2 regions of the Microbispora bryophytorum genome follow, and region 2 is predicted to be linked to the other one. Evidence: riboswitches for the same ligand, from Rfam matches in the RefSeq annotation. Region 2 holds a riboswitch; the other holds the start of a gene.
What was found. A riboswitch is a leader RNA that binds a small molecule or an ion and turns the genes downstream of it on or off. The one in region 2 is predicted to bind cobalamin.

Region 1: it holds a riboswitch for cobalamin, as region 2 does, so the genes downstream of both, ACGFIB_RS02840 (ABC transporter substrate-binding protein) here and cobN (cobaltochelatase subunit CobN) in region 2, are expected to answer to the same signal.

The regions. Positions count from the first base shown of each region.
Region 1 is NZ_JBICTF010000001.1:614,827-619,546, reverse strand. Features, by position in the region: gene ACGFIB_RS02850 (Gfo/Idh/MocA family protein) at 1-316, shown strand, start outside; gene ACGFIB_RS02845 (acyltransferase family protein) at 279-1,547, opposite strand; cobalamin riboswitch at 2,019-2,155, shown strand; gene ACGFIB_RS02840 (ABC transporter substrate-binding protein) at 2,235-3,185, shown strand; gene ACGFIB_RS02835 (FecCD family ABC transporter permease) at 3,284-4,312, shown strand; gene ACGFIB_RS02830 (ABC transporter ATP-binding protein) at 4,309-4,720, shown strand, end outside.
Region 2 is NZ_JBICTF010000005.1:502,865-507,584, forward strand. Features, by position in the region: gene cobN (cobaltochelatase subunit CobN) at 1-1,837, opposite strand, end outside; cobalamin riboswitch at 1,891-2,013, opposite strand; gene cobG (precorrin-3B synthase) at 2,113-3,249, shown strand; gene ACGFIB_RS19790 (precorrin-8X methylmutase) at 3,266-3,892, shown strand; gene ACGFIB_RS19795 (precorrin-2 C(20)-methyltransferase) at 3,899-4,720, shown strand, end outside.

The sequences.
Region 1 (4,720 bases), on a different contig from region 2:
GGTGGTCGCAGTCAAGGCACACGGCGACCCGCTCCGCTGGGTCGGCCTGCTGCTGGAGCACGAGGGCGGCGCGGTCAGCGAGGCGTCGCTGAGCATGGCCGCCGAGGGCCAGACCCCGCCCAGCCGGATCGACGTGTACGGACGGCTCGGCAGCGCCTCGCTGCTCGGCTCCGAACTCGGCGACGTCTTCCCCGAGGTGGTCCGCCAGTTCGCGGGCACCGTACGCGACGGCGGCGGGCATCCGCTCGACGCCCGCCACGGCCTGCGCATGCAGGAGATCATCGACGACGTGGAGCGGCAACTGCGGGCCGGCTGACCAGGGCCAGGCCCGCGACCAGGGCGAGGGACGCGATCACCGGCGCAGGTCCGGGCGCGAAGCCGGTGATCGTGAGGGTGAGCAGCGCGCCGCCGACGAGCGGGACGGCCACCGGCACGAGCCGGTGTGCGGCGGCGCCCGCGGGGTTCTCGAATCGGCCGAGCATCGCGGTGAGCCCGACCAGGACCGGCGCCAGGGCGGCCAGCCACAGCGGGACGGAGCTCCACCAGGCCGCCGAGCCGGCGCGCGGGGTCGCCAGCCCGAACCCGATGGTCGCCGCACCGGCGACCGCGACGAGCGCGGTCATGTGCCACAGGTAGACGGTCATCATGCGCGGCGCGAGCGCGGTGAGCACCGCCTCGGCCCTCGGCCGGGCGGCCAGCGCGTTCAGGGCGGGGCGCAGCAGCATCGCCAGGCCGAGCTGACCGGCGAACAGCGCGAGCAGGCAGGCGCTCGGCGGGGCCATGTTGGAGATCATCCCGGGCATCCCGATCATGCTGGCGGGGTAGGGCCCGGTCGCCACCAGGGCCGCCACCATCGCGAACCCGGCGACCGCGAGCCCCGCGGCCCGCCGCCCCGTCAGCCGCTTCAGGCCGCCCTCGGCGTACCGGAACCCGACCTGATGGACCGCCAGCCAGACGAACGCGACGTTAAGGTAGCCGGCGGCCTCCAGGCCGGAGAACCGGACCACGTCCATCAGCACCGCGCCGCCCGCCAGCACCGGCAGGGCCACGCTCGTCCGCACCCGCAGCAGGTGCGGCGTGGCCACCACGGCCAGCAGGTAGACCGCCAGGAACCACAGCAGCTGGCCGACCGTCCGCGCGGCCACGTCCACCGGTTGCGCGGGCACTCCGAGAGCCACCAGGAGGTGGGGGAGCGGCAGCCACACGACCGCCAGCGGCACCACCGGCCAGGCCAGGCGGCGCACCCGCCGCGCCGTCCACTCCCGGGATGTCCCGCCGCGGCGGGCGGCGGACCTGAAGCTGATCGCGTTGGCCGCGCCCCCGGCGAAGAAGACCAGCGGCATGACCTGCGAGATCCAGGTGACGTACGGCATCGCCGCCAGGGCGTTGCCCGTGGTCAGCCGTCCCTGGGCGTACGACAGGACCGGCATCGTCCAGTGCTGGACGACCACCAGGACCATCCCGAAGACGCGCAGGACGTCGATGAAGCGGTCCCGTGGCGCGGCCGGGGCCCGTTCGGGGGCGGGGGGAAGCATGGTCAGGGACACGGGGGCCGCCTTCGCTGTGTCGTGCCGCCACGAGGGTGAGTCACGCGGGTGGCGGGGCCGGGGTGGGGTTCCCCGGTGCGCGGGCCTGTGGGGCTCGATCCTGGTGGCTTTGGGTCTGTGGGGCTCGGAGCCTGGGGTTCGGCTCTTCGGGCTCGGGCTCGGGCTCTGTGAGGCTTCGCGGTCTCGCGGTTCCGGTCCCGCCGAGCACCTCAAGCGTCCCGCCGCGGCCCCCTCCGGCACAGCGACGCGGTCCCTACATCCGGCCATGGGCGACCCCCTACCGCCGGGGTGGGGTATGCCCTACCACTCCCGCGTACGCGCAGGCCGGCGGCATGATCAACCCATCGCGGGTCTGCCCGCCCGTCGTGGACGCGGTCCGCGCGGTCGCGCTCGACCTGGGAGGGCCAGGGGAGGCGCCGGGCTGATCCCCCCGGCGTGCTGAGCGGTGCAGGACGGGGCGGGGGTGGACGCGGCGTGAGGGATTGGTACCGTTGCGTCCGACGCGCGCCGCGCAGCGAAGTCCGGTGAGAATCCGGCGCTGTCCCGCAACTGTGGTTCCCCGTTCTCCGAGGACGAGCCAGGTCGCCTGCGCTGTGCGCCGACGCAATCGACCCTCGTGGAAAAGGGTGATCCGTCGCTTCCAGCGGGTCCCTCGATTCCCGGCATTCCCCCTGATGGAGGACCCTCGTGAGGCCCGTACGCACGGCCGTCGCGGGTGTGGTGCTGGGCGTGCTCGCTCTGGCCGGCTGCGGCCAGACCGACGGCGCCGCCACGTCCGCGCCCCCCGCCCCCGCCGCCTCGGACAGCGCCGGTCAGGGTGCCTTCCCCGCCACGATCCAGGCGGGCAACGGCGCGGTGACTATCGCCAAGAGGCCCGAGCACATCGTGTCGCTGTCCCCGACGGCCACCGAGATCCTTTTCGCGATCGGCGCGGGCGCGCAGGTGGCGGCGGTGGACGACCAGTCGGACTACCCGCCCGAGGCGCCCAAGACGTCGCTGTCGGGGTTCAAGCCCAACGTCGAGGCGATCGTCGCCGCCAAGCCCGATCTCGTGGTGCTCGCCAACGACCTGGAGGGCGTGGTCGCCGGGCTCGCCAAGGTCGGCGTGCCGGTGCTGCTCGAACCCTCCGCCGCCAAGCTGGACGACACCTACGACCAGATCAGGGACCTCGGCGCGGCCACCGGCAACGCGGCCAAGGCCGACGAGGTGGCGAACGGCGTCAAGCAGAAGATCGACGCCCTCGCGGCGGCGGCGCCCAAGGGCAAGGAGCTGACGTACTACCACGAGCTGGACGTCACGCCCTACGCGGCGACGTCGAGCACGTTCATCGGGCAGGTCTACAGCCTCTTCGGGCTGAAGAACATCGCCGACGAGGCGCCCGACGCGGCGGGCGGCTATCCCAAGCTGTCGGCGGAGTTCATCGCCAAGGCCGACCCCGACCTGATCTTCCTCGGCGACACCAAGTGCTGCGGCCAGAACGCCGCCGCGCTGGCCAAGCGGCCGGGCTGGTCCGGCCTGTCCGCCCTGAAGAAGGACCGCGTGGTGGAGCTGGACGACGACGTCGCCTCCCGCTGGGGGCCGCGGGTCGCCGACCTCGCCCAGGCCGTCAGCGACGCCGTGCAGAAGGCGGCGAGCTGAGCCGGTGGTGACGCGGACGCCCCTGGTGGTTCGGTGAGCGGTGGTGCGGTGAGCGGTGATGCGGTGAGCGGTGACGCGGTGAGGCCGGTGGTGGCGTGATGACGCCGGCCCGGCCGCGCGGCCGGGCGCTGTTGGTCGCGTCCGTCGTACTGGCGGCCAGTCTCGCCCTCGGCCTGATGGCGGGCGCGGCCGGCATCTCGCCCCGCGCCATCGCGCTGGCGCTGCTCGACCGGCTGCCGCTGGTGTCCGTGCACTCGGGGCTCGCACCGGTCGAGGAGGGGCTGCTGTTCCAGCTCCGGGTGCCGCGGGTGCTGCTCGCCGCCGTCGTGGGCGGGCTGCTGGCCACGGCCGGGGCCGGTTACCAGGGCGTGTTCCGCAATCCGCTGGCCGATCCCTACCTGCTCGGGGCGGCGGCCGGGGCCGGCCTCACGGTGACGCTCGTCGTGGTCTTCATAGGCGGAGACGCCGGGGTGGGCGCGGTGCCGATCGCCGCCTTCGCCGGGAGCGTCGGCGGGGTGTTCCTCGCGTACGCGCTTGGCCACACGGCGGGCCGGGGCGGCGGCACCGCGACGCTCGTGCTCGCCGGGGTCGCGGTCACCTCGTTCCTCACCGCCGTCCAGACCTTCGTGCAGCAGCTCAAGGTGGACGAACTGCAGCGGATCTACTCCTGGATCCTCGGCGACGTCGGCGGCGGCTGGGACCAGCTCCGCATGATCGCGCCGTACGCCGTGGTGTCGACCGTCGTCATGCTGCTGCACGGCAGACTGCTCGACGTGCTGTCGGTGGGCGACGAGGAGGCGGTCAGCCTCGGCCTGCGCGCGGCGCGCGTGCGCTTCGTCGTGCTGCTGGCCGCCTCGCTCGCCACCGCCTCGGCGGTGGCGGTGAGCGGGCTGATCGCGTTCGTCGGGATCGTGGTGCCGCACGTGGTCCGGCGGCTCGCCGGCTGGTCCTATCGGATCGTGCTGCCGCTGTCGTTCCTGGGCGGCGCGGCGTTCCTCGTGCTGGCCGACACGATCGCGCGTACGGTGCTCGCGCCGGCCGAACTGCCGATCGGGGTGGTCACGGCGTTCGTCGGTGCGCCGTTCTTCGTCACCGTCCTGCGCGTGACCCGGCGGGTGGAGACGTGAGCGGGCGCGCCGTACCGGCCGTCGAGGCGCGTGGCGTCGGCGTCACGCTGGGCGGGCGGCCGGTGCTCACGGACGTCACTCTGTCGGCCGCGCCGGGCCAGTGGCTGGCGGTCATCGGGCCGAACGGCGCGGGCAAGTCCACGCTGCTGCGGGCCGTCGCCGGGCTGGTGCCGAGGGAGGGCGAGGTGCTCGTCGAGGGGACGGCCGTCGACGACCTGCGCCCGCGCCGGCGGGCCCGGCTGATCGCCTACGCCCCGCAGAGCCCGGCGCTGCCGCCGGACATGACGGTCTACGACTACGCGCTGCTCGGCCGCACGCCGTACATCGCCTATCTCGGCAGTGAGAGCGCGCGGGACCGTGAGGTGACGCGGTCGGTGCTGGAACGGCTCGACCTGGACGGCTTCGCGT
Region 2 (4,720 bases):
GCTTCGCCGGGTCCATCGCCGCGATCGTCGCGTGCTCGTCGAGGAGCTGTTCCAGGCGGGCGATGTCGCCGTAGGTCTCGGCCCTGGCCATCGGCGGCACCAGGTGGTCCACGAGCACGGCGTGCGCCCGGCGCTTGGCCTGGGTGCCCTCGCCGGGGTCGTTGACCAGGAACGGGTAGACGAGCGGGAGGTCGCCGATCGCCGCGTCGGTGCCGCAGGACGCCGACAGGCCCGCCGCCTTGCCCGGCAGCCACTCCAGGTTGCCGTGCTTGCCGACGTGGACCATGGCGTGCGCGCCGAACCCTGTGCCTTCCCCAGCCGACAGCCACCGGTAGGCCGCCAGGTAGTGATGGCTCGGCGGCAGGTCGGGGTCGTGGTAGATCGCGATCGGGTTCTCCCCGAAGCCGCGCGGGGGCTGGACCATCACCACGACGTTCCCGCTGCGCAGCGCCGCGAGCACGATGTCGCCCTCGTGGACGAACAGCTCGCCGGGCGGTGCGCCCCAGTGGCGTTCCACGCCGGCGCGCAGGCCGGCGGGCAGCGTGTCGTACCAGGCGCGGTAGGTCTCGGCGGGGATGCGCACGGGGTTGGCCGCGAGCTGCTCCTCGGTGAGCCAGTCCTGGTCCTGGCCGCCCGCGGCGATGAGCGCGTGGATCAGCGCGTCGCCGTCCTGCGCGGCCTGACCGGGGAACCCGTCGCCGAGGTCGTAGCCCTCCTCGGCCAGGCGGGCCAGCAGCCTGACCGTGCTGGCCGGGGTGTCCAGGCCGACGGCGTTGCCGACCCGCGAGTTCTTCGTCGGATACGCCGACAGCATCACGACGAGCCTCTTGTCCCGCGGGGGCACGTGACGCAGCAGGCCGTGCCGGACGGCGATGCCCGCGACCCGGGCCGCGCGCTCGGGGTCGGCGACGTAGACGGTCAGGCCGTCGTCGTCGATCTCCTTGAACGAGAACGGCACCGTGATGATCCGCCCGTCGAACTCGGGGATCGCGACCTGTGAGGCGGCGTCCAGCGGCGACAGGCCGTCGTCGCCGGCCTCCCACTCGGCGCGGCCGGTCGTCAGGCACAGGCCCTGCAGGATGGGCACGTCGAGGCCGGCGAGCGCGCCGACGTCCCAGGCCGCGTCGTCCCCGCCCGCGGACGCGGTCGCGGGCCGCGATCCGCCCGCCGCGAGCACGGTCACGACGAGGGCGTCCGCGCGGCGCAGCACGTCGAGCAGCTCGGGCTCGGCGGTGCGCAACGAGGAGCAGAAGACCGGCAGGGCCCGGCCGCCCGCGTCCTCGATCGCCTCGCACAGCGCGGTGACGAAGCCGGTGTTGCCCGCCATGTGGTGCGCCCGGTAGTAGAGCACGCCGATCACCGGGCCGTCGCCGGGCCGGGCGTCGCGTTCGAGTACGCCCCAGGTCGGGGTGGCGGCCGGGGCCGCGAAGCCGCGACCGGTCAGCAGGACCGTGTCCGACAGGAACGCGTGCAGCTCGGCGAGGTTGGCCGGGCCGCCGTGCGCGAGATAGGCGTGCGCCTCGGCGCAGACGCCGCCGCTCACCCCGCCGCTCACCGTGGACAGCTCCATCAGCTCGGCGTCCGGGGCCTGCTCGCCGCCGAGGACGACCACCGGGCGCGGGCCGGCGAGCAGGGCGTCCAGCCCGTCCTCCCAGGCGCGCCGCCCGCCGAGCAGCCGGACGACCACGAGGCCGGCCCCCTCGACCAGGGCGGGCAGGTCGTCCACGGTGAGCCGGGCCGGGTTTCCCAGGCGGAACGCCGCCCCGCTGGCGCGCGCGCTCAGCAGATCGGTGTCCGACGTGGACAGCAGCGCGATGAGCGGCTCGTCCGTGCGCATGGCAGGGTCCTCCCTCGGGGTCCTCGCCCCGGGTCGTGGCGGTACGACGGCAGGAGTCTCCTGGCTCCCGGATCGACGCTCACCCCGGCCTTCCCGTCTTCCGACAGTGGCCGTGTGGTGGGGTTCGCTCCCCGGTCACAGTGGCGGGACCGCGCCGGATTCACACCGGCTTCCTCCGCTTGCCATCGTTCACCGCAGACCTTACGGGACGGAGGCCTGATCGAAAAACTGGCGTTAGCATCCTGCTTGTGGTCATAGGTGGCATTTCCGGACGCGTGGCTCGGGACGCCTGCCCCGGCGCGCTCCAGGTGCACGCCGCCGCGGACGGGGCCCTGGCGCGCGTCCGCGTGCCCGGCGGCGCGCTGACCGCCGGCGCGCTGCGCGAGCTGGCCGCCTGCGCGGAAGAGCTGGGCAACGGCGTCATCGAGCTCACCTCACGCGCCAACGTCCAGGTGCGCGGGCTGGCCGACCCGGCCGCGTTCGCCACGCGGACGGCCGCCGCCGGGCTGCTGCCCTCGGCAACCCACGAACGCGTGCGCAACATCGTCGCCTCACCCCTCAGCGGCCGGTCGGCCACGAGCGTCCTCGACGTCCGGCCGCTGGTGGCGGCGCTGGACGCGGGCCTGTGCGGGCGTCCCACGCTGGCCGATCTGCCCGGCCGGTTCCTGTTCGCGCTCGACGACGGCACCGGCGACGTCCTCGGGCTCGGCGCGGACGTGACGCTCGCCGCGCACCCCGTTGCTCACCCCGGCGGGGATGTGACGCTCCTGCTCGCGGGCGAGCCGGTCGGCTCGGTGACCGCCGGCGACGCCGTCGCCGTCGCTCTCGCCGCCGCCGAGGTCTTCCAGTCGGTACGCGGGGACGCCTGGCGGGTGGCCGAGCTCCCCGACGGCCCCGCGACGATCGCCGCCCGCCTGCCCGGCCGCGCGCCCGTGGCCGTGACGGCCGCCGAACCGCGTAAGGGCGGCGTGTTCGCGCAGGTGGACGGGCGAATCGCGGTCGACGTGATCGTGCCGCTCGGCCGGCTCACCACCGCGCAGGCGGGCCTGCTCGCCGACCTGACCCCCGCCGAGGTGCGGCTGACGCCGTGGCGTACCGTCGTGCTGCCCGATCTCGCCCCCGAGGCGGCCGGGCCGGTGACCGCCGCGCTCACCGGAGCGGGTCTGGTGACCGATCCCGCCTCCCCGTACGCCCGGCTGTCGGCCTGCACCGGGCGGCCCGGCTGCGCGAAGGCCCTGGCCGACGTCCAGGCCGACGCGCTGCGCTGGGCGGAGACCGGTATGCCCGAGCTGCCTGCTGGGGCGCCGCACGGGCTCCTGCATTGGGCCGGGTGCGAGCGCCGCTGCGGGCGTCCGCGCGGGCGGGTCACCGATGTGGTCGCCACGCCCGGCGGCTACCGCGTGAGCCATTGAACGAACAGGGGTACCCGTGCCCGAGCACGACTACGTCCGCGACGGAGCGGAGATCTACCGGCGGTCGTTCGCGACCATCAGGGCCGAGGCCGACCTGACGGGCCTGCCCGCCGACGTGGCCAGGGTCGCGGTCCGCATGATCCACGCCTGCGGCATGACCGACCTGGTCGCCGACCTCGGCTACTCCCCCGCCGTGGTCGCGAAGGCGCGCGCCGCGCTGCTGGCGGGCGCGCCCGTGCTGTGCGACGCGCAGATGGTGGCCTCCGGTGTCACCAGGAAACGCCTGCCGGCCGCCAACGAGATCATCTGCACACTGAACGACCCCCGGGTGCCCGCGCTCGCCGAGCGGCTCGGCACCACGCGCAGCGCCGCCGCCCTCGACCTGTGGCTCGACCGCCTCGACGGCGCGGTCGTGGCCGTCGGCAACGCCCCGACCGCGCTGTTCCGGCTGCTCGAACTGGTCGCGCGGGGCGCGGGACGGCCCGCCGCCGTGCTGGGCGTCCCGGTCGGCTTCATCGGCGCGGCCGAGTCCAAGCGCGCCCTCGCCGCGTCCGGCCTGGAGTTTCTGGTTGTCCACGGCCGCCGGGGCGGCAGTGCCATGACGGCGGCGGCGATCAACGCCATCGCCAGCGAGCAGGAGTGACGTGACGTGACAGGTACCCTCTACGGCGTCGGCCTCGGCCCCGGCGACCCCGAACTGATGACGGTCAAGGCCGCCCGCCTGATCGGCGCGGCCGACGTGATCGCCTACCACGCCGCCCGGCACGGCCGCAGCATCGCGCGCTCGATCGCCGCCCACCACATGCGCGACGGCCAGGTGGAGGAGCTGCTCCAGTATCCCCTGACGACCGAGACGACCGACCACCCCGGCGGCTACCAGGGCGCGCTCGACGACTTCTACGCCGACTGCGCGGCCCGGCTGGCCGCCCACCTGGACGCCGGGCGCGACGTCGTCGTCCTGTGCGAGGGCGACCCGCTCTTCTACGGCTCCTACATGCACATGCACAAGCGGCTGGCGCACCGCTACCCGGCCGAGGTCGTCCCCGGCGTCACGTCGATCGCGGGCGCGTCGGCCGTGCTCGGCCGCCCGCTGGTCGAACGCGACGAGACGCTGACGGTCCTGCCCGGGACCCTGCCCGCCGACGTGCTCGCGGAGAGACTGCGCGGCGCGGATTCCGCGGCGGTGCTCAAGCTGGGCCGCACGTTCGAGAAGGTGCGCGACGCCCTCGCCGAGGCGGGCCGTCTCGACGAGGCCTGGTATGTCGAACGCGCCACCACCGACGCCCAGCGCGTCGCCCCGCTCAAGGACGTGGAGCCCGGCCAGGCGCCGTACTTCTCGCTGGCGCTGATCCCGAGCCCGGCCCAGCTCACGTTCGTGCCGGAGACCGCGGAACGCACCGGTCCCGGCGAGGTCGCGGTCGTCGGCCTCGGCCCCGCGGGACGGCCCTGGCTGACCCCGGAGGCGCAGGAG